4 linked regions of the Luteolibacter sp. Y139 genome follow. The protein of the gene in region 2 binds, or shares a complex with, the protein of the main gene of each other region. Links are inferred from orthologs where the notes say so. Each region holds a gene or a part of one and is shown on either strand. Other genes may lie near its edges. The genes, in order: WKV53_RS02215, WKV53_RS06130, nuoD and nuoB.

The links.
Region 1: the proteins of WKV53_RS06130 (region 2) and WKV53_RS02215 are in contact, whole or in part, in a cryo-EM structure (PDB 6KHJ), measured with the Thermosynechococcus vestitus proteins. The link is inferred for Luteolibacter sp. Y139 from one-to-one orthologs. Residues at the interface, in WP_126985484.1 of Thermosynechococcus vestitus: Gln8, Lys26, Trp29, Leu30, Pro33, Met34, Met37, Leu38, Leu83, Ile84, Phe85, Lys86, Glu87, Asp88, Val89, Leu90, Pro91, Ala92, Thr100, Ala104, Val107, Ile108, Phe111, Leu112, Tyr114, Ile115, Ile125, Ser126, Leu128, Phe133; in WP_126986108.1 of Thermosynechococcus vestitus: Gly6, Tyr7, Glu8, Tyr9, Phe10, Gly12, Phe13, Leu14, Ile16, Cys17, Ser18, Pro21, Ala24, Leu25, Ala27, Ser28, Leu31, Arg32, Pro33, Ser35, Arg40, Leu41, Thr42, Thr43, Tyr44, Glu45, Ile51, Gly53, Ala54, Trp55.
Region 3: the proteins of WKV53_RS06130 (region 2) and nuoD are in contact, whole or in part, in a cryo-EM structure (PDB 6ZJN), measured with the Thermus thermophilus proteins. The link is inferred for Luteolibacter sp. Y139 from one-to-one orthologs. Residues at the interface, in WP_096411122.1 of Thermus thermophilus: Ala224, Glu225, Gln226, Glu227, Ala295, Trp297, Phe298, Arg299; in WP_223903221.1 of Thermus thermophilus: Pro35, Ser36, Asp139, Gly141, Ala142.
Region 4: the proteins of WKV53_RS06130 (region 2) and nuoB are in contact, whole or in part, in a crystal structure (PDB 6Y11), measured with the Thermus thermophilus proteins. The link is inferred for Luteolibacter sp. Y139 from one-to-one orthologs. Residues at the interface, in WP_096411122.1 of Thermus thermophilus: Arg36, Val44, Arg45, Met46, Gly47, Pro48, Asn49, Arg50, Val51, Leu57, Gln58, Ala61, Asp62, Ile64, Lys65, Ile67, Phe68, Lys69, Glu70, Ile72, Val74, Glu223, Ala224, Glu225, His233, Thr234, Glu235, Tyr236, Ser237, Trp241; in WP_096411117.1 of Thermus thermophilus: Arg16, Glu17, Gly18, Leu24, Leu27, Val28, Trp30, Gly31, Arg32, Asn34, Ser35, Trp37, Thr54, Asp55, Ala56, Asp59, Ala61, Arg62, Phe63, Gly64, Glu66, Val67, Phe68, Arg69, Ala70, Ser71, Arg73, Gln74, Ala75, Asp76.

The regions. Positions count from the first base shown.
Region 1 is NZ_JBBUKT010000001.1:489,821-496,586, reverse strand. The notes cover bases 1,796-4,714. They hold WKV53_RS02215 (NADH-quinone oxidoreductase subunit A), read right to left. Parts: upstream 3,500-4,714; coding sequence 3,092-3,499; downstream 1,796-3,091. Other genes in these bases: WKV53_RS02200 (RCC1 domain-containing protein), read right to left, coding at 4,501-4,714; WKV53_RS02205 (aspartate 1-decarboxylase), read right to left, coding at 4,064-4,411; WKV53_RS02210 (hypothetical protein), read right to left, coding at 3,589-3,897; WKV53_RS02220 (hypothetical protein), read left to right, coding at 2,746-3,123; WKV53_RS02225 (ribose-phosphate diphosphokinase), read left to right, coding at 1,796-2,268. In the rest of the region: WKV53_RS02230 (sugar transferase), read left to right, coding at 1-1,265; more of WKV53_RS02225, read left to right, coding at 1,342-1,795; more of WKV53_RS02200, read right to left, coding at 4,715-6,766. UniProt on the Escherichia coli protein: NDH-1 shuttles electrons from NADH, via FMN and iron-sulfur (Fe-S) centers, to quinones in the respiratory chain. The immediate electron acceptor for the enzyme in this species is believed to be ubiquinone.
Region 2 is NZ_JBBUKT010000002.1:269,252-276,047, forward strand. Bases 3,644-6,592 are described here. They hold WKV53_RS06130 (complex I subunit 1/NuoH family protein), read left to right. Parts: upstream 3,644-4,456; coding sequence 4,457-5,728; downstream 5,729-6,592. Other genes in these bases: WKV53_RS06125 (NADH-quinone oxidoreductase subunit G), read left to right, coding at 3,644-4,444; WKV53_RS06135 (4Fe-4S binding protein), read left to right, coding at 5,740-6,306; WKV53_RS06140 (hypothetical protein), read left to right, coding at 6,319-6,492; WKV53_RS06145 (NADH-quinone oxidoreductase subunit J family protein), read left to right, coding at 6,515-6,592. In the rest of the region: WKV53_RS06115 (glycosyltransferase), read right to left, coding at 1-1,359; WKV53_RS06120 (glycosyltransferase family 2 protein), read right to left, coding at 1,384-2,457; more of WKV53_RS06125, read left to right, coding at 2,687-3,643; more of WKV53_RS06145, read left to right, coding at 6,593-6,796. UniProt on the Escherichia coli protein: NDH-1 shuttles electrons from NADH, via FMN and iron-sulfur (Fe-S) centers, to quinones in the respiratory chain. The immediate electron acceptor for the enzyme in this species is believed to be ubiquinone.
Region 3 is NZ_JBBUKT010000002.1:145,595-152,354, forward strand. Bases 2,090-5,002 are described here. They hold nuoD (NADH dehydrogenase (quinone) subunit D), read right to left. Parts: upstream 4,214-5,002; coding sequence 2,966-4,213; downstream 2,090-2,965. Other genes in these bases: WKV53_RS05635 (NADH-quinone oxidoreductase subunit NuoE family protein), read right to left, coding at 2,378-2,950; WKV53_RS05645 (sugar phosphate isomerase/epimerase family protein), read left to right, coding at 4,358-5,002. Also shown: WKV53_RS05630 (cadherin-like beta sandwich domain-containing protein), read right to left, coding at 1-1,072; more of WKV53_RS05645, read left to right, coding at 5,003-5,239; WKV53_RS05650 (alpha/beta hydrolase), read left to right, coding at 5,253-6,131; WKV53_RS05655 (Lrp/AsnC family transcriptional regulator), read left to right, coding at 6,192-6,677.
Region 4 is NZ_JBBUKT010000013.1:23,432-30,063, forward strand. The notes cover bases 3,550-6,334. They hold nuoB (NADH-quinone oxidoreductase subunit NuoB), read right to left. Parts: upstream 5,318-6,334; coding sequence 4,781-5,317; downstream 3,550-4,780. Other genes in these bases: WKV53_RS24370 (rhomboid family intramembrane serine protease), read right to left, coding at 3,550-4,150; WKV53_RS24375 (NADH-quinone oxidoreductase subunit C), read right to left, coding at 4,200-4,769; trpA (tryptophan synthase subunit alpha), read left to right, coding at 5,443-6,237; dapF (diaminopimelate epimerase), read left to right, coding at 6,253-6,334. In the rest of the region: WKV53_RS24355 (SLC13 family permease), read left to right, coding at 1-319; WKV53_RS24360 (polyribonucleotide nucleotidyltransferase), read right to left, coding at 762-2,906; rpsO (30S ribosomal protein S15), read right to left, coding at 3,094-3,351; more of WKV53_RS24370, read right to left, coding at 3,446-3,549; more of dapF, read left to right, coding at 6,335-6,632. UniProt on the Escherichia coli protein: NDH-1 shuttles electrons from NADH, via FMN and iron-sulfur (Fe-S) centers, to quinones in the respiratory chain. The immediate electron acceptor for the enzyme in this species is ubiquinone.

The sequences.
Region 1 (6,766 bases), on a different replicon or contig from region 2:
CGATGCTGGCGGACATGAGCTGGGTGCTCTACATCGCGGTGCCGTTCACGCCGCTGGTGCTGGAGCATTTCGGTTTCTATGAGCACGTCCGGCGGAAATCCCGGCACAAGGCGATCCAGCAGATCGCGAAGGCGCTGGCGATCATGGGGCTGGTGCTGGGTTTGATTTCGGTTTTCTCCCGCCTGCAAGATGCGAGCCGCCTGATCTTGGGCATTGGCGCGCCGATCGTGGGTTTCCTGCTGCTGCTGCGTGACCGGGTGACGCGGAGGCGAATGGTCATTCTGGAGCGTGACGAAGGCCGCCGCGAGCGGGTGGTGCTGGCGGGATCGGTTGAGGATCTGGACGAGCTGATCCAGGAACTCGACCCCGAAGCGACCGGTGGCTGGAACATCGTGGAGCGCTTCGATCTTTCCACCCGGCCGGTGGAGGATCTGTATGAGCTTTTGAAGGTGGAAACCGTGGAGCGGGTGATTTTCGCGACGCGGCGGACGGCCTTCGACAAGGTGGCGCAAGCCGTCGAGGCCTGCGAGCTGCAGGGCGTGGAGGCATGGATCGCGGCGTCCTTCATCCGCACCCAGATCGCGCGGCCGGTTTTCGACTCGATCGGGAACAAGCCGATGCTGGTCCTGCGCTCGACGCCGGAGCTGAGCTGGGAGCTGTTGACGAAGGAGGCCTTCGACCGGTTGGGTGCCTTGTTCCTGATCATTTGCAGTTCGCCGCTGTGGCTGATCGCGGCGATTGGGATCCGGCTGACAAGCCCGGGAGCGCCGATCCTTTTCTGCCAGAAGCGTGCGGGCCATTACGGCAAGCCCTTCCGGATGTGGAAATTCCGTACCATGGTGCCGGATGCCGAGGCGCTGCTGGAGAAGATCAAGGCCGAGCATGGCAACCAGATGGACGGGCCGGTTTTCAAGCTGGACCGCGATCCGCGCATTTTCGCGTTCGGTGGCTGGTTGCGGAAGCTGAGCATCGACGAGCTGCCGCAGCTGCTCAACGTGCTGACCGGCGACATGAGCCTGGTGGGTCCGCGGCCGCTGCCGCTCTATGAGGTGGCCGCCTTCTCGGAACTGGCCCATCGTCGCCGGCTGAGCGTGAAGCCGGGCATCACCTGCGAGTGGCAGGCTGGCGGGCGGAACAAGATCACGAGCTTCGAGCAGTGGGTGGAAATGGACCTTCAGTACATCGACAACTGGTCGCTGTGGCTGGATTTCAAGATCCTGCTGAAGACGATTCCGGCCGTGTTGCTCGGCAAGGGAGCGAAGTAATTCCCCGCGGGGCGGGAATTGGCCTTGAGGAAGGCGGCACTACCGGCGGACGATGCGCCCGCCCCGTCGCTCCCGCATGAAACTGATCAGTGGAACCGCCCACCGCGCGCTCGCCGAGCGCATCGCCGATACCCTTGGCTCGAAGCTCGCCGATGTCCACGTCACGGCGTTTCCGGACGGTGAAACTTTCGTCAAGATCAACGAGAACATCCGCGGGGACGATGTCTTCATCATCCAGCCGAGCTGTCCGCCGACGAATCACAACATCATGGAGTTGCTGATCATGGTGGATGCCGCCCGCCGTGCGAGCGCCGGCCGGATCACCGCCGTGATGCCCTTCTTCGGCTACGCCCGCCAGGACCGCAAGGACCAGCCGCGAGTGCCGATCACCGCGAAGCTGGTGGCAAACCTGCTCACCTCCGCGGGCGTCGGCCGGGTGCTGACGATGGACCTGCATGCGCCGCAGATCCAAGGCTTCTTCGATATCCCGGTGGATCATCTCTACGCGAAGCCCGCGCTGATCCACTACCTGCGCGAGCGCCATCCGGATACCTCGAACCTCTGCGTGGTGTCTCCTGACGTGGGTGGAGTGAAGATGGCTCGCGCGTATGCGGATGCCCTCGGCGTCGATCTGGCGATCGTGGCCAAGCACCGGATCAGTGCCACCCGCGTGGAGGCGATGAATGTGATCGGTGAAGTGGAAGGGCGTGACGTGATCCTGATCGATGACATGACCGAGACTGCCGGCACCTTGACCGCCGCCGCCGAGATTCTCGGCAAGAGCGGTGCCCGCCGGATCTTCGCCTGCGTGTCGCATGCGGTTCTCGGCGACCTCGGGCGTGAGCGGATCCAGAAATCGGTGATCGAGGAAATCATCACCACCGACTCGGTGCCGCAGGCATCGGGCGATAAGGTTCAGGCCGTGGGCATCGCGCCACTGCTGGGCGAGGCGATCCGCCGCATCAATGGCGGCCAGTCGGTGACATCGCTGTTCGAGGTCTGAAGACCTGCGAATCTCAAAACGAAAACGCCGCGTGGAATCGCCATTCCGCGCGGCGTTTTTTCGTCGAGCCCTCCGGGAGATTCCTGGATGGACACCGTTGGGGAGAGCACCGGTGTCCGATGGAATTGCCCGGAAGGAGCGGGAGGGAAAAATCCGTGCCGGGTGTTGCCAGCCGACGTGTGCAGGGTGCACTTGTTCCGGGTCGGCTGATATTACGCTATCGCGGAGGATCGTCTAACAGCTCTGCCGCCGGCCGCGTGGTCCCGAAATGGGAAGCCCCCGGACACTAGAGGGGGGAACCGTTCCAGTGTCCGAGGGCCGTGTCCCAAATGCATGGGGGGCTGTGCAACTATCCCTTACGCCGCAGAGCATGTCCGATTTTCCCCCGGTCTGCCATTACGCGATCGCGGCGATGTGACGAAAATGATGCCTCGGTGGCGGCTTTCTTTCCCTCACAGGAAAACCCTAGGTTTCAGCATGCTCGGTGCGCTCAAGGACAATCTCGCCTCGCGGGCGGCGAAAAGCATGCTCGCCGGCCGCATCGAACGCTATGGCCAGCTCACCGAGCTGCGGATCCGCAGCAAGGAGAAGATGCTGCTGGTGCAGGTGATGCTCACCGGGGAGGCGGATGAGATCATCATCGTCGTCGACCGCTACCGCATCATGCCTGCGGAGGGCGGGAAGATCGCGATTGTGATCGAGGCGATCACGGCATCGCGCGAATGGCTCCAGCTGGTGCTGGAAGACTTCGTGGTCGGGCAGGCGATCCCGATTCCGGCGGTTGCGGCGATGGCGCTGGGGAAGCCGGATGCGGCGGCCCCGATCAGTTCTTCCACGTCAGAGCGCCCTTCTTGAGCGCATAGACGTAGGCCACGGCGAGAACGCCGGCGAAGGCTGCCATGGAGATCAGCGGGATGGCATTGCCACCGCTGACGAGGTCGCGGAACTGGACGGCCCATGGGTACATGAAGACCACTTCGATGTCGAAGATCACGAAGAGCATCGCGACCAGGTAGAACTTCACCGAGAAGCGCGGGGCGCCGTCGCCGATGGGAAGCATGCCGCACTCGTAGGCGCTGTCCTTGGTGGCATTGCGGCGAGCGGATTTGCCGAGCACCACGCTGAGGGTGAGGCTGACCGCCGCGAAGCCGATGGCCACGAGGATCTGGATGAAAACGGGAAGGTACTGGGACGACATCCGGCCCGGGTGATAGGAGCCGGAGCGCGGCATGGACAGAAAAAAAACCCGCGCCGGGTTGCGGCGCGGGTTTTATCAAAAGGGAGGGCAAACAACGGGTGCTGGTGAGGCACCCCCGTGGCTCAATCTTCCTGCTGCTGGGCGAGGTACTCGCTCGACGCCTCATGGACACGCTTGGTGCCCTTGTATTCCTTGCCGATTTTCTCGACGAGGCCGCGGGTAACCAGGTTCTGGAGTTTCTCGTAAGCGCGCAGGCGAAGCATCTCTTCGCCGCCGCTCACGGCGTTGCGGACCTTGAGGTTGTCGAACACTCGTTCGAACAGGTCATTGAAGCCAAACACCTTGTCTTCCGCGAGGACGTTGCAGAGTTCATCCGTGACGTGATCAGGAAGCCGGCGTGAAAACCGGGTGCGTTTCGTGGTGGTTGCCATAGCGGCGCGATCATAGCAGCAAAGTGCCATTCGCGCGACCCAAAAAAAGTCCGCTATTCAAAAAACTCGTTAAGTTTTCTCAAGTAAATAATTTTAAACAAAATGACTCTTTCGTGTCGGATGACGGGATCGGTAGTGTTTAAAGCGAAAACTTGACGATTTGGGCTTAGCGTCCGTCGCGCAGAATGCGATTTTCTTCGTCCAAGACGACCTTTTTGGCGAGGACTGGAGCATCCGAGAGGCCAAAAGCCATGATGGCGACTCGTTCGCCTTTCTTAATACGATGGGCGGCTCCGCCGTTGATGAGGATATTGCCAGTGCCGGGGATGCCGGGCTGGACGTAGGTCTCGAGGCGGTTGCCGGTGGTGATGGAGGCGACGAGCACCTTTTCACCGGGCCAGAGGCCGACGGCGTCCATCAGGTCGGTGGGGATCTCGATGCTGCCTTCGTAGTCGACGTCGGCGGCAGTGATCATTGCCCGGTGAAGCTTGGATTTGAGCACCTGATGGAGCATGGCGGGCGGGAAGAAACCGATGCGTCCGGCAGGCGTCAAGCGGCAAGCGGCGGGAAAGAGTCCCGCCGATGCCGCTTGCCCGCGGGGGATCAGGGGCGGGTTACCTTGAGGTGGACGAACCGGGCTCCTTCCGAGCCAGCGGGGAGGGTGGCCACCACGGTTTCCAGTGTTCCATCGTCAGCGACCACGGTTTCGCTGATACCATTCGAACTCCATTGGCCCGTGAGCGTGTCCGACCACTCGACGGTGTAGATCACGTCGGCTGCTGCCAGTTTGTTCCGGGTGTAGGTGAAGCCGATGATTCCGGCGACCGGTGGAGAAACCGGTGTTTCAACCGTGCTGCTTTTGGTGGGGTCGGCTCCGGTGGCGTACTCCAGCAGGTTTTCGATGCCGTCACCGTCGGGGTCGGCGTCGTCTGCGGCACTGCCGGTGTCTTCGGTGGACTCGAAGTACTGCTCGCGCCACTCGCTGATGGGCTGGGTGCCGACTCCCGTGAGGGTGATCGCATAGGCTGGCTCATCCGCATCATTGCTGGTGATGTGGAGGGTCGCTTCACGCACGCCCTGGGTGGTCGGAGTGAAGGTGATGGTCAGCGTCTGCGTTCCACCGGGAGTGAGGGTGGTGCCGCTGTTGCTGCTGACGATGCTGAAGTCGGCGGCGCCGAGGCCATCGATGGTGGCACCGATGTTGCCGAGCAGGTCGTCGCCGGTGTTGCGGATCGTGATCGCGGCGGTCTTGTGCTTGGTCGGCTGGACCGGGCCGAAGTCCTGGCGATAGACCTCGCTGGCGGCCAATGTCGTGCCGGTCTCGTTTTCGACCACGATTTCCGGAGCAGGCGGGGCGTAGGCGATGACGAGGGAGTGATAGCCTTGCATGCTGGCCGTAACCAAGGTTCGGCCGGCAAGCACGCCGCTCATGTCCACCGCGGCGGGGAGGTTGATGTCTGCTTCATTCCCATTGCCATGCTGGCCACCCGAGCCCATGCCCCAGGTGTAGAGCTTGCCATCGGTGGTCCGCACCATCGAGGCTCCGCCGGCGGCGAAGATCTGCGCGAAGGTCTTACCGGCGAGCACGCCGCTGGTGTTCACGAGCACCGGGGAGGAGCGACCGATGTTGGTTCCGTCTCCAAGGTTGCCGTAGAGATTGGCTCCCCAGGCGTGGAGCTGGTTGTCACTGGTCAGTGCCAGGTGATGGTAGTCATTGCCCGAGATCGCCGTCACTGTCTTGCCGGTGAGGGTGCCATTTACGGCCACCGGCGAGAAGCGCTCGGTGGTGGTGCCGTCGCCGAGGTAGCCGTTGCCATTGAATCCCCAGGCATAGACCTTTCCGTCGCTGGTGAGCACCACGTTGTGATAGTAGCCGCAGCTGATTGCGGTGATGGTCTTGCCGGCGAGCAAGGTGCCAGCGGTGTTCACCGCCACCGGAGAGAGGCGGGTGGTGGTGGTGCCATCGCCGAGGATCCGGTTGTAGTTGCTCCCCCACGCATAGAGGGATCCATCCGAAGCCAGGGCGAACGAATGGGCGAAGCTGCAGGAGATCACTGTGATGGTCTTGCCGGCCAAGGCGCCTTGGACGAGCTGCGGCGTGCTGCGATCGGTCGTGTCGCCGAGGCCGAGCTGGCCGGTGAAGTTCTCGCCCCAGGAGTAGACCTTGCCGTCCGACGTCAGGGCCAAGGTGTGCTGGAGACTTGGCGCAAGCGTGGTGACCACCTTGCCGGCCAAGGCTCCGCTCATGTCCACGGCGACCGGTTCCTTGCGATAGATCGTGGTGCCGTCGCCGAGCTGGCCCGAGGCGTTGTATCCCCATGAGTAGACTTTGCCATCCGCGGTGATCGCATGGCTGCGCTCACCCGTGGCAAACACCTGGGTGACCTGTCGGCTGGCAAGTGCTCCGGTCATGATGACCGCGACCGGTGTGAGCTTGTCGGCATTGGTGCCATCGCCGATCTGGCCGTTGTCGTTGTCTCCCCATGCGTAGAGCTTGTTGCCGACGGCGGAGTAGCCGGAGCCGCTGAGTGCGATGTCGAAGGGGCTACGCGGGCCGTCATTGCTGACGATGTGAAGCACGGCAGCGCGAGCACCGGAGACCGTGGGTGTGAAGGTCACATTGAAGGTAAGCGGGGCGCCCGGTGCGAGGGTGGTGGAGCTCAGGCTAGGAGGAGCCGCGAACTCCGATGCATTCGCGCCGTCGACCGTGACGGCCAGGCCTGCTAGAGGCGCGGTGCCGGTATTACGCAGTGTGATTGTCTTCGTGAGCGAGGCACCGAGAGTCACTGCTCCGTAGGTCACGGTGCTATTGCCGTCAGCGAGGGCGCTGCCCTCCGGTTGCTCCACCGCGATCCGTGGCAGCGGCGTG
Region 2 (6,796 bases):
GGAGTCCTGATTGAGCGTGGGCAGCGGCTTTGATACATCGACTACGGCCAAGCCCGTCTTCGGTGGACCATGGACGACGGGAGCGATGCGGAAGGTGTCGGGGCGTTTGGCTTCGTCGGCGACGATCTTGCGGCGGGCCTTGGTGTAGCCACCCTTGCGGGCATCCCAGTAGCCCTTGATTTCGCGGTTCACGAGTTCAAGCGGGAACCAGGTGGGCGACCACCACGAACGCTTGAAGCGCTCCCATGCCCAGTGGCGCCACCACCAGCTGGCGAGTTTTTTGACGCCGGCGCGGTCCTCGGGGAACTCGTCGGCCTCGCGGTCGAAGAAGCAACGCGTGGCGTGGCCGTAGCTATAGAGAAGCTTCGACAGCTCGGCGATGGTGCGGCGGTGACGGTGGCGGACGATGGCCGTCGGCTCGTAGAGGCAGATCATGCCCGAGCGGATGCAGCGGAAGAAGATCTCATGGTCGCCGCCGCCAAGGGTGGGCGTGCCGACGTCGAGGGCGGGGTCGAAGTGACCGATCCGGTCGAAGAGTTCGCGGCGGATGGCCATGTTCGCGCCGGCACCAAGTTGGCCGGCGCCGACGAGGTTCCAAGGCATCGGTGCGCCGGGAGCGGCGGATTGGAGATAAGTACGGGCGCAACCGCGGCCAAAGCCACCGTAACGCTCAAACAAGGCCTGAGCTTCGGTTTCCAGCTCGGCCGGCTCGATGAGGCCGGTGACGAGGCCGATGGACGGATCTTCCGCGAAGACGCGGCCGAGGGCGCCGATCCAGTCGGGATCGACCATGACATCGTCATCCGTGTAGGCGATGATGGCTCCCTTCGCTTCAACGATGGCGCGGTTGCGGGCGTGGTCGAGGCCCGGGGTTTCCTCACGGACGTAGCGGAACTGGGGAAAGTGGTTTTGGACCAGCTCTTTGGTGGCCTCGGTGGCCGGGGCATTGTCCACGATGATGACCTCAAGCGGCTTCACGCGCAGGGCGGCGAGCGAAGCGAGGCACTTCTTCATGTCCTCCGGGCGGTCGCGGGTGCAGACGGCGACGCTGATGGTGGAGGCTGAGTTGGGAGCTTCGGGATCGGGGCCGTGCTTGCGGACGTCGAGCGGCTCGAGAATGCCATTATTGATCAAGGCGCGGCGGGCCATTTCGCGGCCGAGCCGAGCCTGTTGGCGGGCCATGATCCGGAGTCCGACGTCGCGGCTGCGAACTTTGCCCGAGACCACGGGAACTTGAATCACCGCGATCGGAACGCCGTGCCAGCGGACGAAAACGCGGGCCGCGCGGTAGTCGGGGCCGACTTCGACATCGCCGGGTGAAGCGAGCTCGTAGTCGAGGGGTAGGATGGGGAGTAACATGGGGAGGGAGGGGAGGTGAGAGGTTCAGGATTTCGGCAAAGAGCCGGTGGTGGCGATTGCCTCATGCCAGCGTCGCAATTGGACGGACTCGGCCCAGGAGGAGCGCTGGGGTTTCCCGGGAGTGTCGTCGGGGTCGGCGAAGCCGGGAGGGCGGTCGCGGGTGCCGGTCGCGATGCGGACGAGGCTTTTCAGCGCCATGAGGTAGAAGCGGCGGTTTCCGAAAAGCATGAGATCGGCCAAAACCGCCCGGGCCATCGAATGGAGGCAGGCGGTGTAATCGCCCCAGAGGTAGCATTTGGCGACGAGGTAGCTGTAGAAATTCCCGGCTGACCAGCGGTAGACTTCGGGGGCCAAGCCGGTATTGCGGGCCTTGGCGCGGGTCATGATGACCTCGTAGGAGCGGCTCATGCCCTCGGCATTCAGGCTCATGCAGTCGGCGATCTGCCGGTAGCCGACGAGGCAGCGGCGGACGAGGCCCACCTGATAGTGCTCTGCGACCCGGAGGCTGAGGTCCCAGTCTTCGCAACCCTGCACGCCACCTTGCTCGGAGCGTTCGAGGTAGTTTCCGATCTGGTGAAGGGCTGTAGAGCGGAACAGGGGGACACTGCCGCAGCCGACGAAATTCCTCAGCACCATGGGCCGCAGGACGCTGCCCTGGATTTCAAAGGGAAAGCCGGTGGTGATCTGTTGGCCGCGGGCGTCGATTTTCTCCGACCAGCAGTAGCACATGCCCATCTGCTCGCCTCCCGCTTCCATGCAGGCGACCTGGTCGGCGAGCTTTTCGGGGTGCCAGAGGTCATCCGCATCGAGCGGGGCGATGTATTTCCCGCGGGCTTCGGCGATGGCGGAATTGCGCGCGGCACCGACGCCGCCGTTTTTGCGGGAGATAAGTCGAACCCGGGGGTCGCGGGCGGCGAATCCGCGGGCGATTTCCGCGGTGCGGTCCGACGACTCGTCGTCCACGACGAGGATCTCGACCTCGCGCAACGTCTGATTGCACGCGGACTCCAGCGTCAGCGGGAGCCACGTTTCAGCGTTGTAAGCGGGGACGACGATCGAAACGACGATCTCGCCGGGATGCATGGGTGTGGGGGACATCGAGGGTGGGGAGACCCAAGGGGGGGATGTGAACCGGGTCGCATGCTATCTGTTCATAGCGGCAGGTTGCAATCCATAACTCTTGGAAATAGCACACGTAATCGCGTGGGGGCGGGGTGGCGGATTCCGGGCGACTTTGTGAAATTTTTCACAAAGTGCGCTTGCCGCTCGCCGGGGCGTTTTTCATAGTCCGCCCCGCCCGGGGTCTCCCCGCGCGCCTCCTTGCCCCATGAGCGACAACGCCGCCACCGCCGAAGCCAAGCTTCCAAAGGATCTCGCCGCCGAAAAAGGCCTGGTCAACGTGCAGATCGATGGGGTTTGGCTGCAGGTCCCGCGAGGGATGCGGATGATCGAGGCCTGCAAGCTGGCGAAGCAGGAGGTGCCGCACTACTGCTACCACCCGAAGCTTTCCGCCCCCGGCAATTGCCGCATGTGCCTGGTCCAGATGGGCATGCCGCCGCGTCCGGCTCCCGGCCAAGATCCGACCTACGACGCCGAGGGCTACCTGCCGATTGGCTGGATGCCCCGCCCGGTGATCGCCTGCGCGAACACGGTGGCCGAGAATATGGGCATCCGAACCACGGGTGAGCTGGTCGAAAAGTGCCGCGAAGGGGTGATGGAGTTCCTGCTCATCAACCACCCGCTGGACTGCCCGATCTGTGACCAGGCGGGTGAGTGCCGTTTGCAGGAATTTTCCGTCGAACACGGCCGCGGTGAGTCCCGGTTCGTCGACATGAAGGTGAAGAAGCCGAAGAACGTGGACATCGGTCCGCGGGTCCGGCTGGACGACGAGCGCTGCATCATGTGCAGCCGCTGCATCCGCTTCATGGACGAGGTGGCCGACGACGCGGTGCTCGGCTTCACCCAGCGCGGGACGCACACCACGCTGACGGTGCATCCGGGCCGGAAGCTGGACTCGAACTACTCTCTTAATACGGTCGATATCTGTCCGGTCGGTGCGCTGACCTCGAACGACTTCCGCTTCCAGATGAGGGTTTGGTTCCTCAAGGAGACCAAGAGCATCGACGTGAACTGCGGCACCGGTGCCAACATCACGATCTGGGGGCGTGGCAACAAGATTCACCGCGTGACGCCGCGTCAGAACGACGACGTCAACTCGACATGGATGCCGGATTCGCACCGCCTGAATTTCCACTACGTCGACAGCGACGCGCGTCTGACCGAGCCGATGATCCGGGCGGGTGCGACGCATCAGGCGAACTCCTGGTTCCACACGATCCGCACCACGGCGGAAGAATTGAAGAAATTCCAAGGCGGCGAGATCGCGATCGTGGCCTCAGCCCGCATGACGAACGAGGAACTCTTCCTCGTCCGCGCGCTGGCCGAAGAACTCGGCACGGGTCAATACACCACCGTCCCGCGCACCGGCGAAAGCGACGGCATCCTGATTTCCGAGGACCGCAATCCCAACACCACCGGCGCGAAGCTGGTGTGGCAGACGCCCGATCCGCACGGCGGCTTGTTCGCGATCCGCGAAGGTGTCCGCTCCGGCTCGATCAAGGCGCTGCTGGTACTGGGTGAAGATCTCTTTGAAGCAGGCTTCACGAAGGAGGACCTTGAGAAGCCAGCGTTTATCGCCTCGATCCAGCTCCTCGCCGGTCCGACCGCCGAGGTGAGTGATGTGGTGCTTCCTGGTGCCGCCGCTGCCGAGAAGCGCGGCTCCATGGTGAACGTCACCGGTCGCCTCCAGCGCCTGAACCGCGCCGTCGAGCCCTTCGGCGATGCCAAGGACGACTGGGAAATTCTTCGCGACCTGATCCTCGCGCTCCAAGGAGCGAACCCGACCGATGGGCCGGCGATGATCGAAGATGTCTTCAAGTCGATGGCCGAAGGCGTTGCGGAGTTCAAGGGGCTGACCCTTTCGAAGATCGGCGACCTCGGCCTGCCGGTCACTGAAACCGGCGTGAAGATCCCGCTGCTCGAAAACGAACGCGCCCGCAAAGCCGCTGGCCTGATCAACGGCTAATTTCCCGCCTCCATGGACCTCGTCTCCCTGCTTATCATTGTCGCCAAGGTCATCGGCCTGACCTTCATGGTCGTGCTGCCGCTGGTGCCGATCTCGGTTTACTTCGAGCGCCGCTTTTCCGCGATCATCCAGGACCGCGTGGGTCCGAACCGCGTCGGTGTGCCGCTGACGCTGCTCGGCGCGAAGAAGGACTTCTCATTCTTCGGCCTGATCCAGCCGATGGCGGACGGTGTGAAGCTTTTCCTGAAGGAGGACTTCACTCCCTCGCACGTTCGCAAGGCCTTCTACTGGCTGGCTCCGGCGCTGACCGTGGTGCCCTCGCTGGTGACGGTGTGCGTGGTTCCTTTCGGCGGTGACATCGTCGTGAATGGCGAGCACTACAAGCTGGTCATCGCGAACCTCGACGTGGGGCCACTGTTCATCTTCGCGATCTCCTCGCTGGCAGTCTATGGCATCACCCTGGCCGGCTGGTCCTCGAACTCGAAGTTCCCGTTCATCGGCGGGGTGCGCTCGACGGCGCAGATGATTTCCTACGAAATCTCGCTCGGTCTCGCGGTCGTGCCGGTGCTGCTCTACTACGGCGACCTCAATCTTTCCAACATCGTGGAGCAGCAGTCCAAGAATGGCTGGCTGCTTTTGCCGCTCTGGAATGAGCATGGCACCTTCCTGACGAAGGCCTATTGGGAAACCTGCGGTGGACAGTGGCTGTTCTGGGTGCCGGCGATGATTGCTTTCGTGATCTTCACGACCTCGGTCTTCGCGGAAACCAACCGCATGCCCTTCGACCTTCCGGAGTGCGAAACCGAACTCGTGGGCGGCTACCACACGGAATACTCCTCGATGAAGTTCGCGATGTTCTTCATGGGTGAATATGCCGCGATGGTGATCGGCTCGGCGATGGTGGTGACGCTCTTCCTCGGTGGCTGGTCGCTCGGCCCGTGGTTCGACAAGTGGGCGGCGAGTGTTCACATCGGCCCGGTCGGCATTGGCGGTCTCCTCAACATGGCCGTCTTCATGGGCAAGGTGGTGGCGTTCATCCTCTTCTTCATCCTCGTCCGCTGGACGGTGCCGCGCTTCCGCTACGACCAGCTCATGCGCCTCGGCTGGGTGATCTTCTTCGAAGCCGCGCTGATCAATGTCTTCCTGGCCGCGCTGGTGATCGCCGCGCCACAGTTCGGAGCTGCCACCACCGTTGGCGGGTTGATCGTCCTCGCCATCGTCACCGGAGCCCTGATCTGGGTGCTCAAGGTGTCCGAGAAGAAGTCCGTCCCGGTCTCCATCTAACTTTCCCATCCATGGCCGTCGTCAAAGTCACACGTCCGAAACTGAATGCCGGGGAGAAACTCTACCTCGGCGCGGTCATCAAGGGCTTCATCATCACGATGAAGCACGCCGTCGACTCGCTGCGTGGCAAGACCCGCGGTTCGAAGGACATGGAGTCCTCGGGTCTCGGCATCACGATGCAATATCCCGAGCAGAAGTGGGACGAGCACTTGCCGGAGCACTACCGCGGCGCGCCCGCGCTGGTGACGGACGAGCAAGACCGCGAGCGCTGCGTTTCCTGCCAGCTCTGCGAATTCATCTGCCCGCCGAAGGCAATCAAGATCATTCCGAGCGAGATTCCGTCCGACGATCCGTGGGCGAAGGTCGAGAAGCGCCCTCTGGAATTCGATATCGACATGATCCGCTGCATCTACTGCGGCATGTGTGAGGAAGTCTGTCCGGAGCAGGCGATCTTCCTTCGGAAGGACTACGCCATCACCGGCCTCAAGCGTGCCGACATGGTGCACGACAAGAAGAAGCTTTACGAGATCGGCGGCAAGCGAGTCGGCCTCGTCAACAAGTGGAACGAGCTCAAGTAACCCAATCCTCCCATGCGCTCCATCGCTTCCGCCATTATCGTCGTCTGCGGGACCTTCGGCATTCTCAATGCCCACCGTCTGGTTGCAGGTCCGGATCCGTTCGGCTCGGTGACCTTTGTGATCTGCCTTCTTCTGCTCGTGGTCGGCGTTGGCGGTTGGATCTATTGCCTGAAGAACGACGACTGAACTCCCTGCGCTTTTCTCCCTGATGCCTCTCTACCTCTTCTGGTTCTTCGCGATCGTCATGCTGCTTGGCGGGGTCGCGGTAGTCGCGCTGCGGAATCCCGTCGCGTCCGCGTTGTCGATGGTTGCTTCGTTCGTGGGACTCGCGGGTCTGTTCATTGGTCTGAATGCCTTCTTCGTGGGGATTATCCAGATCCTCGTCTATGCCGGCGCAATCATGGTGCTGTTCATCTTCATCATCATGCTCCTCGACTTGAAGACCGAGGAGAAGCGGGCGCCGAAGCTGGCTCCGCTGCTCGGGGGATTG
Region 3 (6,760 bases), 130 kb from region 2 along the record:
TGGAAATGCCGAGCGCTGAGAGATCTCCCGATCCTGGATTTGAAATCGTGAAGGTGAGGCTGATTGGACTGGTCTTGGTTGTCGTGCCGAAAGCCTTGGTTCCGCCGGGGACTACCGGAACTCCCGCGGGCTGCTGAACCGTGATATCCGGGCCGGTGAGCGTGGTGAATTGCGCAAGGGCGCTGTAGCCGGTACCGGCATTGTTTGTGGCATAGGCCTTGTAGGCGTAGGTGGTGCCCGATTGGAGGCCGTCGATCCCGGCGCTGAAGACGCCGGTGGAGCCGGTTACGATCTTCTTGGTAGTGCCCGTTCCGCCGAGGAGGGGGTCGCCATTCACGGAAGCGACAGAAAAGACAAAGCCGCGCTCGGTGATGGCTGAGCCGCCGTCGCTGGCGACATTTCCTCCGAGAGTCGGGGTGTAGACTCCCGACACCGTGGCAGTGGGAGAGTTCACTGAGGGGGGAAGGGCGGATCGATAGATCGTCAACATGTAGGTAACCATGTTGGTGCCGTCCTGTGAAGTGACGCTCACGGTGAAATCATTGCGGCCGATGATCAGGGATAGCGTTCCGCTCGAGGTGCCGATGGCGGCTGCGGCGCCATTGATGCTGATCGAAGCATTGGCATTCGCAGAAGTCGCGGTGAGAAGAAGGCTACTAGTCGCGTTTGGAACGGTGGAGGTATACTGGGCCTGACCACTAGAGAAGGCCGGGACAAGAGATCCCGTCGATAGGGCCAAGGAGGAAAGCAACGCGTTGCTGCTGAGGGTCGTGAATGACGCTGGTGCGCTGTAGACGGTGCCGGTGGCATTCGTGACGAAGGCCTTGAAGGTGTAGGCTGTTTCGGAAGTGAGATTGCTCGCGCTCACCGTGAAGACGCCGGTTGAGGCCGATGCGTTGATCTTGGTGACGTCCGTGCCTCCAATCAACGGGTTGGAATTGAACGAGGTCCGGGAAAGAACAACGCCGCGACCCGTGACGGACGATCCGCCATCGCTGGAAACATTCCCGCCGAGCGTGGCCGACGTAGCGGTGATATTTGTGGAGGTGGGGGCGCCCACGGCCAGCGGCATGACCTGAACCGGCGATGTGCGGTTCGTGGTGGATCCATCCCCCAACTGGCCAACTTGATTTTTGCCTGCGGCCCAGAATGATCCATCGCTTTTCAGGAAAAGGGTGTGGTTACCTCCAGATGAAACGGCATCGATACCGGTAAGGCCTGAGACTTGAACTGGAAGAGTCTGGCTTGATGCGGTCGACCCATTTCCAAAATTGCCACTGGAATTGCTACCGGCAGCCCACACGACCCCACTCTTGAGAAAGATACTGAAAGCATTGCCGCCCGAGAGGTCGGTGACCCCGCTGGTGGCTGAAGCCGGGCTACTCTGACTTGTTGTGGAACCGTTTCCGAGTTGGCCCGCATTGTTTTGTCCCACAGTCCAAGCACTTCCATCCACTTTAATGAACAGGCTGTGATTGAAGCCTGCTTCGACAAGCCTCACGGACGTCAGTCCCGAACCTGGGGTATTGCGATTTGTCGTATTTCCCAAGCCTAGCTGCCCATCAGAGTTGGCTCCGGTGCTCCATACCGTGCCGCTGACTAGAAACAGACTGTGCCCGTCGCCTGCCGAGATCCCCGAGACGCCGGCGATGTTCGACACTTGGACGGGAAGGCTGCTATTGGTGTTACTCCCGTTTCCTAGCTGGCCTAGATTATTCAATCCGGCTGCCCAAACGGTTCCATTTTGTTTTAGAAACAAACTATGGGCTGATCCGGCAGAAATCGCTTTCACTCCCGACAGTCCCGACACCTGTACGGGTGTGCTTTGATCGATCGTATTGCCATTTCCCAACTGGCCGTTCTCGTTTTCGCCCGAAGCCCAAACGGTGCCATCGGATTTGAGGAACAAGCTATGCTGAGAGCCGGCGGCAATCGCATCGACGTTTGTCATCACTGGAACCGGAGTATTCCGGCTGGTCGTGGTGCCGTCACCTAGACGGCCTTCGCTATTCAGCCCGCATGCCCATGCAGTGCCGTCGGCCTTCAAGAAGAGGCTGTGATTTTCCCCCGCTGCCACTGAGGCGACGCCGAACGCGTTTTGGTAAAAGCCGAAAAAGAGAAACAGTATGGGGAGGACTCCCGGAAATAAGAAATTTTTACATCTCATGGGAAGGCAACACTTTACCTACCCAGTACCGTGGACACCTGCAAGTGACCTTTCCGTTCCCTTGAGAATCTATCTATTTCCCGCTGCTGCTGCTCGATAGCACTTTCCCGGTGGACCTGTCCTCGCTGCCCTTATTCCGTATGAAGGATATGCCCACAAAGGCGGTACGTAGCTCCGCCTGATTGCTTTCTGTTAGCCTTGGCGAGTATTTTACTCGGCGTATTGGTCGAGCAGGCCTTGGGCCTTGTCGGCGGTGACGGCTTCGTGGAAGTCATCGTTCACGAGGCAGACGGGAGCGGTGCCGCAGGAGGCGAGGCACTCGGCGAACTCGACGGACCACTTGCCGCAGGGAGAGACGGTCACCGGATGATGGTGGGAGTCGGAGTGCGAGCGATCGATGCCGGTGAGTTCGCAGAGCTTTTCCATCAGCTCGTAGGAGCCGCCCATGGCGCAGGAGAGCGTGCGGCAGACGCGGAAGTGAACCTTGCCCGGGGCCGACTGGCGGAAGCCGGGGTAGAAGGTGACCACTTCCAGCACCTTCACCGGCTGAATCTCAAGGCGGCCGGCGACCCACTCGATCGCTTCCGCGGAGATGAAGCCGTGGTGGTGCTGGATGAAGTGGAGCAGCGGCAAGACAGCCGAGCGCTTCTGGTCCTCCGGGAACTGGGCGAGGCGGTTGTCTGCCTCAACTTCAAGCGCCGCGGTGGGCACGAAGGGTGGATAGAACTTCGAGCCGGGCGTCTCCGGCGAGGCGACGTTATCTTCGAGCAAAGACTGGGACATGACAGTCGGAAAGGTTCAGCGGTCACATTCGCCCATCACGAAATCGAGCGATCCGAGGACGGCCGGGACGTCGGAAATCATGTGGCCTGGCAGCAGGATGGACAGCGGGGAAAGATTGCAGAAGGAGGGGCTGCGGATCTTCAACCGGTGCGGCACGCCGCCGCCGGTGGAATGGATGTAGAAGCCGAGCTCGCCCTTCGGGTTTTCCGCGCCGAAGTAGACTTCGCCGGGAGGCGCATCGATGCCTTGGGTGGCGACGATGAAGTGGTGGATGAGCTCCTCCATCGACATCAAGACCTTCTCCTTGTTCGGGAGCATGCTCTTGGCCTCGGCGAGGTTCACCGGCCCTTCGGGCATGGTATCGAGCACCTGGCGGCAGATCTTGATCGACTGGCGGATTTCTTCCATCCGCACCTGATAGCGGGCGAAGCAGTCGCCCTCATCCGCCACGATCACGTCGAAGTCATACTTCTCGTAGCCGAGGTAGGGGCGATCCTTGCGCAGGTCGCGCGTCGCGCCGGAGGCGCGCAGGTTCGGGCCGGTGAGGCCCCAGGCGATCGCGGCTTCCTTCGAGATGATCCCGATGTCGCACATGCGGTCGCGGAAGATCTTGTTCTTGTCGAGCAGCTTGGAGACTTCGTCGATGGTGGTGTCGCACTCGTCGAGGAAGGTGCGCACTGCCTGCTCGAAGCCCGGAGGCATGTCGCGGAGCTGGCCGCCGACGCGGGTGTAGGAGGTGGTGAAGCGGGCGCCGGTGAGCTGCTCGCAGAGATTGTAGATCTTTTCCCGCTCCGTGAAGGTGTAGAGGAAAACGGTCATGGCACCCACGTCCATGGCGCAGACGCCGACGCCGAGGAGGTGGGAGGAAATGCGGGCGAGCTCGCAGCAGAGGACGCGCAGGGCCTGGCCGCGGGGCGGGAGTTCCCAGCCCATGAGCTTTTCCACGGCGCAGGCGTAGGCGACGTTATTGGCCAGCGGGGCGAGGTAGTCCAACCGGTCCGTGTAGGGCACGAACTGGTTGTAGTGCATGTTTTCCGCGATTTTCTCGTCGCCGCGGTGGAGGAAACCGATGTCCGGATCGGCCTTGGTGATGATTTCACCGTCCAATTCCAGGATCAGGCGCAGCACGCCGTGCGTGGCGGGGTGGGATGGGCCCATGTTCAGGACCATCTTTTCGCCCATCAAGTCCGTCGTTTCCTCGTGGTACTCGGCGGCCTTCGCGGCCACGTCGGGGGCTTGGTATTCGGTCGTAGAGCTGCTCATTGGGGAATCCCGGCGGCGGAATCAGGCCCCAAGTGAGGGTCCCGGGCAAGGCAGTTTGTGAAAATTTTCACAAAGTCCGGGGCATCCGGCAAATGCCGTCGCGCGCGCTTGCCATGGCGTTCCGGGCTGGCGAGCTTTGTCACTATGAAACGCCGCACCTTCTTGCGTTCCGCTGCCGTCTCGTCGCTCGCCCTGACCCCTGCCAGCCAAGTGCTGGCGGCGCTCGCTCCGGACAACAAGTACCGCAAGAACATCGGCATCCAGCTCTACACGCTGCGGGATGCGCTCGGGAAGGACGCGGCCGGGACGCTGAAGGCGGTGGCGGAGGCGGGCTACCAGCAGGTGGAGCCGTTCGGGTTCCCGAATTGCCAGCCGCTGCTGGATGGGGCGAAAGCGGCGGGGTTGGCGATGAATTCGGCGCACTTCGAGTGGGGCAGCGTGATCAGCCCGAAGGACGCCGCGATGAGCGATTTCCAGAAGATCATCGAGAAGGCCAAGGAAGTGGGGCTGAGCCACCTGGTCATCCCGTACCTCGCGGACGGCGAGCGGCGGACGCTGGATGACTACAAGAAGATCGCGGCCAATGCGAACAAGGCGGCCGAGCTGACCAAGGCGGCGGGGATCCAGCTCTCGTATCACAACCATGCGTTCGAATTCGAGCCGAAGGAGGGTGGGAAGCGCGGTTATGACATCTTCATGGAGGAGTTCGGCAAGGACATGAAGTTCGAGGTGGATGTGTTCTGGATCAAGGTGGCGAACCACGATCCGTCGGAGCTGATCACCAAGCTTTCGGGGCGGGTTTCGCAGCTTCACCTGAAGGACCTGAAGGCCGGGCTGAAGCTGCCGGAGTATGGGAAGATCCCGGATGATTCCTTCAAGGAGCTGGGGAACGGGATCATTCCGATGGAGCCGATCATCGCGGCGGCGGAGAAGGCGGGCGTGGTGCACTGCCACGTGGAGCAGGACCAGTCGCCGGACGCGATGGCGAGCATCAAGCAGAGCATCGCTTATCTCGGGAAGCTCTGATAGGGCTTCCACCATGCGACGGCTTGTCATTATCCTGACTGCCATTTCTTTGACAGGCTGCCTGACCCGGCGGGCTGCGGACGTTCTCACCGTGCCGCGGCGGGTGGTGGAGACGGGGCATTGGGAGAAGGAGACGGCGACGAGGCCGGAGCACTTCGAGGTGGAAGCGGCGGATGGGGTGGTGATCTCGGCGCTGGAGTTGCCTGCGAATCCGGGAGTGCGGAAGGTGGGCACGGCTTATCTGTTCCATGGATTCGGGAACACGAAGGAGCAGATGTTGCCGGTGGCGAAGCGTCTAACAGCGGTGGGGTTTCGTTGCGTCGCCTGGGACTCGCGGGGGCATGGGAAGAGCGGTGGGGAGCGGGCGAGCTATGGGATGCGTGAGGTGGATGATGCGTTGCGGGTGATCAAGGCGGCGCGGAAGAGGGATCGCTGGTCGCGTGGGAAGGATGTGTTCTGGGGGTATTCGATGGGGGCGGCGGTGGCGTTGCAGACGTTGCCGGAGGATTCGCGGGCGGAGGCAGCGGTGCTGTTGGCGCCGTTTGCCGATCTGAGTCAGATCATGCGGCATCATGCGGGGCAGATTTACAGTGGGGCGATGGTGCCGTTCCTGCCGTGGGTAAGGTCGAATGTGCGGAGTGCGGCGGGATTTGATCCGCGGAGGATCAAGCCGATCGAGAGTGTGCGTCGGACGGATGCGCGGTTGCTTTTCATCCATGGGGCGCGGGACGGGGTGATCCCGCCGGATCAGTCGGCACGGCTGCTGGCGGAGTGTGAGGAGGGGCAGGGGAAGCGGCTGGTGCTGCCGAATCTGGGGCACGGGGATGTGATGTGGAATCTGCCGGAGCCAGCCTACGAGGCGGCGGTGGATTTCCTGGTGGAGAAGCGCTGAGCGCGGGAGGGCGTCGTGGGTCTTGCGGAGGGCGGGGTGGCCCGCTAGAACCGCGCCGTCATGTCGATCGACCCGCTCCTGCAACTTCTCCGCCGCCAAGCCCGCTACAGCCACAAGGAGCTCGCCGAGCTCTTGTCGCTCAGCGAGTCAGAGGTGGCGGCGCGTCTGGCCGAGTGGGAGCGGAACGGCACGATTCTGGGCTACCAGGCGGTCATCAATCCGGACGTGGCCGGGGATGACGATGTGTCGGCCTTCATCGAGGTGAAGGTGACGCCGGAGCGCGGCGGCGGCTTTGACCGGCTGGCGATGCGCATCGCGCGCTTCGAGCAGGTGGTGAGCTGCTACCTGGCCAGCGGTGGTTATGACCTGATGGTGGTGGTGGAAGGCAGCGACCTGCGGGAGGTGGCGCGGTTTGTTTCCGAGAAGCTGAGTTCGCTGGATGGGGTGATTTCCACGGCGACGCATTTCCGGCTGAAGACTTACAAGGAGAACGGCTTTATCTTTGAGGAAACGCAGGGGCCGGAGCGGTTGGCGGTTTCGCCGTGAGGTGAATTCAGAGGCACGTCCGCAATTGTTCCTCTGTCGCTACGCGACACGTGTTCCGCATGGTTCTCGTCCGGGGACTGAAG
Region 4 (6,632 bases), on a different replicon or contig from region 2:
GCGCCTGTTGCTCGCAGCCCTGTTCGCGCTCACCTCGCTGATCGGCCTTTTCGTCTCCAATACCGCGACCGCAGTGCTCATGGCCCCCATCGCACTAAGCGCCGCCCGTGCCCTGGGCGCCTCCCCTCACCCCTTCGCCATGACCGTCGCCTTCGCCTCTTCCGCCGCCTTCATGACGCCGGTATCCTCACCCGTGAACACACTGGTCATGGCCCCCGGCAAGTATCGCTTCGGCGACTTCGTGAAAATCGGCGTCCCTTTCACAATCCTGGTGATGATCCTGACCGTGCTGTTGGTTCCTTGGCTCCTTCCGCTTTAGAATCGATCAAGCTTCGGAAAGCCATGGGCCACTCACCGTGGAATGAGACGATGAAACCCGGTCAGTGGCCCAAGCGGCATGCGATATCCCAACCCACAAGAGCTGGAAGGATGATGGAGGCCGCGAGAACGCGTTCGATGTTCCCGCGGCGGAACAGCTCGACGCAAGCTGAGGGAAACCATGAGACCGCGACCGTTCCCCAGGCTAAGTCCAAATGACTCCAGTCATTGTGGACCGCGATGGTGAGCAGAAAGCTCACGGACATTGCTCCGAACGCCACCCCGTGAAGGTAGATCCGCGGGATTCGGAGTTGCGGCACCAGGTCAGACTCCATCACTACCTCAGGATAGGGGACGTCAGAGGCCGGGGCAAGATGGATCCCGGCCACAAAAAAGCCCGGCCTCCCTCGCGGAAGACCGGGCCTTTGTTAGAGCAATCGAGCTTACGCGTTGGCGGGAGCTTCGGCTTCGGCAGACTTGGCCTTCTCGTCGCGAAGGGCGGCCTTGCGGCTCATCTTCACGCGGCCCTTTTCGTCCACGCCGAGGCACTTGGCCGTGATCACGTCACCCTTCTTGACGACGTCTTCGACGTGCTCGGTGCGGCCTTCGGCCAACTCCGACACGTGGATCAGGCCGTCCTTGCCGGGAAGCACTTCCATGAAGGCACCGAAGTTGGTGATGCTGACCACCTTGCCGGTGTAGATCTTGCCCACTTCGATTTCCTGGAACATGCGCTCGATGAGCGACTTCGCGCGCAGCAATCCTTCTTCCTTGGAAGCGTAGATGTGCACGGTGCCGTCGTCCTCGATGTTGATCTCGGCGCCGGACTCGGCCTGGATGCCCTTGATGTTCTTGCCGCCAGGCCCGATGAGCTCACCGATGCGGTCAGCCGGGATCTTGACGGAGACGATGCGCGGGGCATGCGGGCTCAGAGCCTGCGGACCGGAGACCGCTTCGGTCATCTTGGCGATGATCGTGGAGCGGGCAGCCTTGGCCATGTGAATGGCTTCCTCGAGGATCGAGAGCGGCAGGCCCGGAAGCTTCAGGTCGAGCTGGTAGCCAGTGACACCGTCATCGGTGCCGCAGAGCTTGAAGTCCATGTCGCCGTAGAAGTCTTCGGAACCGATGATGTCCAGCAGGGCCTTGTGAGCCTTCATCGTGCCATCTTCGTTCCACTCGGTCACGAGACCGACGGAGATACCGCCGACCGGAGCCTTGAGCGGGACACCCGCACAGAGCAGCGACATGGTGCCGGCACAAACGGTGGCCATCGAGGTGGAGCCGTTCGACTCCATGACTTCCGACGACACGCGCATGGCGTATGGGAAATCCTCGACGTCCGGGATCACCGGAGCGATCGAGCGCTCGGCAAGGGCACCGTGACCGATTTCGCGGCGGTTCAGGCCACCCATGCGGCCGGTCTCACCCACCGAGAACGGAGGGAAGTTGTAGTGAAGGATGAAGCGCTTGCTGTCCTCACCACCGGCGTAGTTGTCGAAGAACTGCTTCTCGTCGGCCGGAGCCAGCGTGCAAATTCCCAGAGCCTGCGTTTCGCCACGGGCGAAGATCGCGGAACCGTGAACGCGCGGCAGGCTGTTAGCCTCGGCGAAGAGCGGGCGAAGATCACCCACCTGGCGGCCATCGGCGCGAAGACCCTTCTCCATGATGGAGATGCGGAATGCCTTCTTCTGGATGTATTCGAAGACCTGCTCGACATCGAAGTCGTTCGACTCCGGATAGCGGGCCTTGATGGCAGCTTCCACTTCGTCGCGGAGAGCGCCGACCTTCTTGCCACGCTCGACCTTGGACGGTGCGTAGATGGCGTCTTCGATGCGAGATCCAGCGATCTCGTAGCCGATTTCAAGGAGTTCTTCCTTGGCGACGGTGAGAGCGTAGTCGCGCTTCGGCTTGCCAGCGAGGCGGACCAGTTCTTCCTGGGCTTCCACCAGCTTCTGAACGGCTTGCTGGGCGAAGTGCAGCGCCTTGATGAAGTCTTCTTCGGGAAGCTCATTGGCGGCACCTTCGATCATGATGACGTCGGTCTTGTTGCCGACATACACGAGATCGAGATCGCTTTCGGCGCGGTCATCGAAAACGGGGTTGATGATGAACTCACCGTTCACCCGGCCCACGCGCACGGCACCGATAGGGCCAGCGAAGGGGATGTCAGAGATGGCGAGCGCTGCGGAAGCGCCGTTCATCGAGAGGATGTCGGAGTCGTTGATCTGGTCAGCGGCGAGAAGCAGTGCGACGATCTGGGTGTCGTAAAGGTAGCCCTTCGGGAAGAGCGGGCGCAGCGGACGGTCGGTCATGCGCGAGGTGAGGATTTCCTTCTCGGTCGGACGACCTTCGCGCTTGAAGTAGCCGCCCGGGAACTGGCCGGCGGCAGAAGCCTTTTCCTTGTATTCGACGGAAAGCGGGAACCAGGTCTGGCCGGCTTTCACTTTGGTTTGCGACACGGCGGTCACGAGGACCACGGTTTCGCCGCAAGTCACGACGACGGCGCCGTCGGCGAGCTTGGCGATTTTCCCCGTTTCAAAGGTGATGGGGTTCGAGCCGACCTGGCTCGTTACGGTATGGATATTCATCTTGTCTGTCTTTCGTGTGTTGCCCCGGCGACATGCCGCGGCGGTGTTTGGTTTCGGACAGACCCCAGAGTAAAAAGGGTTCGAAGGGACTGTCCGGCGGCGGGTGGGAAAACGTTTCCCTGATAATACCCGCCGTATTCATGCGCGACGGCCACGGGATGAACCGTGGCCGTCGGGAGAAAGGGTCTTACTTGCGGAGGCTCAGACCGGCGAGCAGCTTCTGGTAGCGCTCTTCGGAGTTGGCTCTCACATAGTCGAGCAGCTTGCGGCGCTGTGCGACCAGCTTGAGGAGGCCGCGGCGGGACGAGGTGTCCTTCTTGTGCAGGCCGAGGTGCGCCGTCAGGTGGACGATGCGCTGGGTAAGCAGGGCGACTTGGTAATCTGCGCTGCCGGTGTCGGTTTCGTGGATCTTGAAGTCCGCGACGTTGATGGTGCTTTCGCTCATGGATATATTTAATTCAGTCCAGCCACCTTGGCCGGTCCGCCCTTGCTCGGGACCGCGGAGGAAACCCGATTCTCAGGGCATTGCAAGCACCGATTCAGGGTTCTACCCCGGGCTCTCGGCGGGCCCGGGCTTTCTGCAAATCGGCCAGGGTCACCGGCGAGCCCATGCTGCGGCGGGCCATCAGCCAGCCCGCCAAAGCCCCGCCAAAATGGCAGGAATGTGAGACAGCCAGCACCCCCGCCGGCATCCAAGGCACCGCCACCGCAAGAATCCCCGACGCGAGCAGAACTCCCAAGCCGAGATTCTTCGCCGAAAGCGGCAACAGCAGCATCCGCGATTGCGGGGACACCGTCGTGAGCCACAGCAACAACGCGAAAATCCCGCCCGAAGCCCCCACCAGCACCATACCAGACTCCGTCGCAGGCAGTAGCAGGAACGCCACCCCGCCCGCCAGCGCTCCCATGAGAAAAACCCGCGCCGCCGTTCTCCATCCACCGATTCTCTCCACCCGGGCTCCAGTGCTGACGAGGACCAAGACATTCAGCACGGCGTGCCACCACACCCCGTGGATCAGCGCATGACTCGCGATCTGCCAGATCCAGCCCCTCTGGATCCCCTGTCGGCTCAATCCCAGCGCCTGATAGACTCCCGGAATCGCCCCCGCTCCACCAAGCACGGCGAGCACGGCCTCGATCACCAGAATCACCCCCGCCAAGGCGAGCGAGAAGCGCGCGGAGCGGACATCCTCCCACCACCATTTCCACCGCTGGCTCCGTCCGGGCACGAACGGAGAGTGCATGGCTCGGGACGAGTGGAGAATCGAAAATAGCGAACCTAATCTGCCGACCTTACTTCACCACGCGGGCACGCGGCTCGCGCTTCACCGAGTCATTCGTGCCAGGGCTGGTCACAAACGGACCACCTTCCAGCGGAGCAATGCCCGTGAAAGCCACATCCGGCATTTCGCTCGGACGACCGGCCAGCGGGAAATCCTTGCGCAGCGGGTAGAAAGGATAGCCTTCCCACATCAGGATGCGGCGCAGATCCGGGTGCCCGCTGAAGCGGATACCCATCATGTCGTAAACCTCGCGCTCGTGCCAATCGGCACCGACCCAAAGATCAGTACAGGTCCGGACCTCTTCATCCTCGGAGACCTTCGACTTCACCCGCAGGTGCTTCGAGTCGTCCACCGTGACGAGTTCATAGACCATCTCGAAACGAGGCTCCTCGCCGAAGTGGTCGAGGCTCGAGATGTCGATGATCATCTCATAGCCGTGCTCCTTCTTCGCGGTGGCCAGCACCTCGTGCAGCACGCCGAGTTTCACGCAAATCGTGTGTTCGCCGCGGAATTCCTTCGTTCCGACGACATCCGCGCCGAATTTCGCGGAAAGGCTTTCGATATCCTGGGCAGCGGACATGGGAAAAGAAATCAGGCGAGGTCTTCGATGAACTCCTTCTTCTGGTTCGCCAGCGCGGGATCGCTCTCGATCTTCGCCTGGAGCTTCATCAGGCCCTCAATGAGTGCCTCAGGCCGTGGCGGGCAGCCGGAAATGTAAACGTCAACCGGGATCAACTTGTCGATTCCCTGCAGCACCGCGTAAGAGCGATACATGCCACCGGACGAGGCGCAGGCACCCATGGCGATGCACCACTTCGGCTCCGGCATCTGGTCCCAGATCCGCTTCACGGCGAGGGCCATCTTGTAGGTCACCGTGCCAGCCACGATCATCACGTCGGCCTGGCGTGGGGAAAAGCGCATCACCTCCATGCCGAAGCGGCTGAGGTCGAAGCGGCTGCACGCGGAGGCCATCATTTCGATCGCGCAGCAAGCGAGTCCCATCGGCATCGGCCACATGGAATTCTTGCGCATCCAATTCATCGCGGCATCCACGCGCGTGAAGATAATGTTGCCTTCGATCTTGGAATCGTAGGCCGCGTGGGCGGTCTGGGTGGAATCGCTGACCATGGTCGTGCGGCGGGACGATGCCCCTCCCCCGCCCCGCTCTCAAGCCGTTTGTGAAATTTTTCACAAGCTCCCGGAATCACATCGAGCTTTCCTTTGCGGGCGGGCGGGCCTATCCCCGCGCGCCCATGAATCGCATCGACGCCGCCTTTGACCGGCTCCGCTCGGAAGGAAAGAAAGCCTTCGTCGCTTATGTCGCCGCTGGCGATCCCTCCTTCGAGGCCTCGCTGGAGGTGATCAAAGCCCTCGCCGACGCCGGTTCGGACATCATCGAGCTGGGACTCCCCTTCTCCGACCCACTTGCCGACGGCATCGTCAACCAGATGGCCGCCGACCGCGCCCTGAAGGCCGGCATGTCCACGCCGCGCTCCTTGGAGCTGATCCGCAGGTTCCGCGAGACGCACCAGACGCCGATCGTTCTCTTCACCTACCTCAATCCGATCTTCACCTATGGCTTCGAGAAATTCCACGCCGACGCCGCAGCGGCCGGAGCCGACGGAATTCTCCTGCTCGACCTGCCGCCGGACGAAGCCAAGGAAAACGACGACCTCGCCCGGGGCGAAGGCCTCAAGCACATCCGCCTCATCGCCCCGACCACACCGGACGAGCGCGTGAAACTCCTGGCCGCCAGCGCCGAGGGCTTCATCTACGCCCTGTCCCGCACCGGCGTGACCGGTGCCCACGGCGCTCCCTCGGAAGGCATCAGCGAGCAAGTCGCCAAGATCCGCCAGGACGCAAAAGTGCCCGTCTGCGTCGGCTTCGGCATCACCACTCCCGATCAGGCAACCATGGTTGCGAAGTCAGCGGACGGGGTGATCGTCGGCTCAGCCATCGTGAAACAGATCGAACTCAATCCCGACCGCGCCGCCGCTGCCGTGCGCGACTTTGTTTCCCCGCTGATCGCCGCCACCAAGGCTGTCTAAACACCTTTTCCGACCATGCTCCTGCATTTCTACAAGATGAACGGTGCCGGCAACGACTTCGTTGTCGTCGACAACCGCGACCTCTCCCTCTCCCTTACTAAGGACCAGATCGAGCATCTCTGCGACCGCCATCGCGGCGTCGGCGCGGATGGCCTGCTGGCCGTCGAGCCCGCCGAAGACGGTGCCGACTTCAAGTTCCGCTACTACAATGCCGACGGCGGCGAAGCCGAAATGTGCGGCAATGGCGCACGCTGCTTCGGGCGCTTCACAGCGGCGCTGATGGATGACACGCCCGACCGCGTGACCTTCGAAACGATCGCCGGCGAACTCGCCGCTGAACTCGTGGAAGACGACGTCCGCATCGCGATGTCGGAGCCGAAGGATCTCAAGCTCGA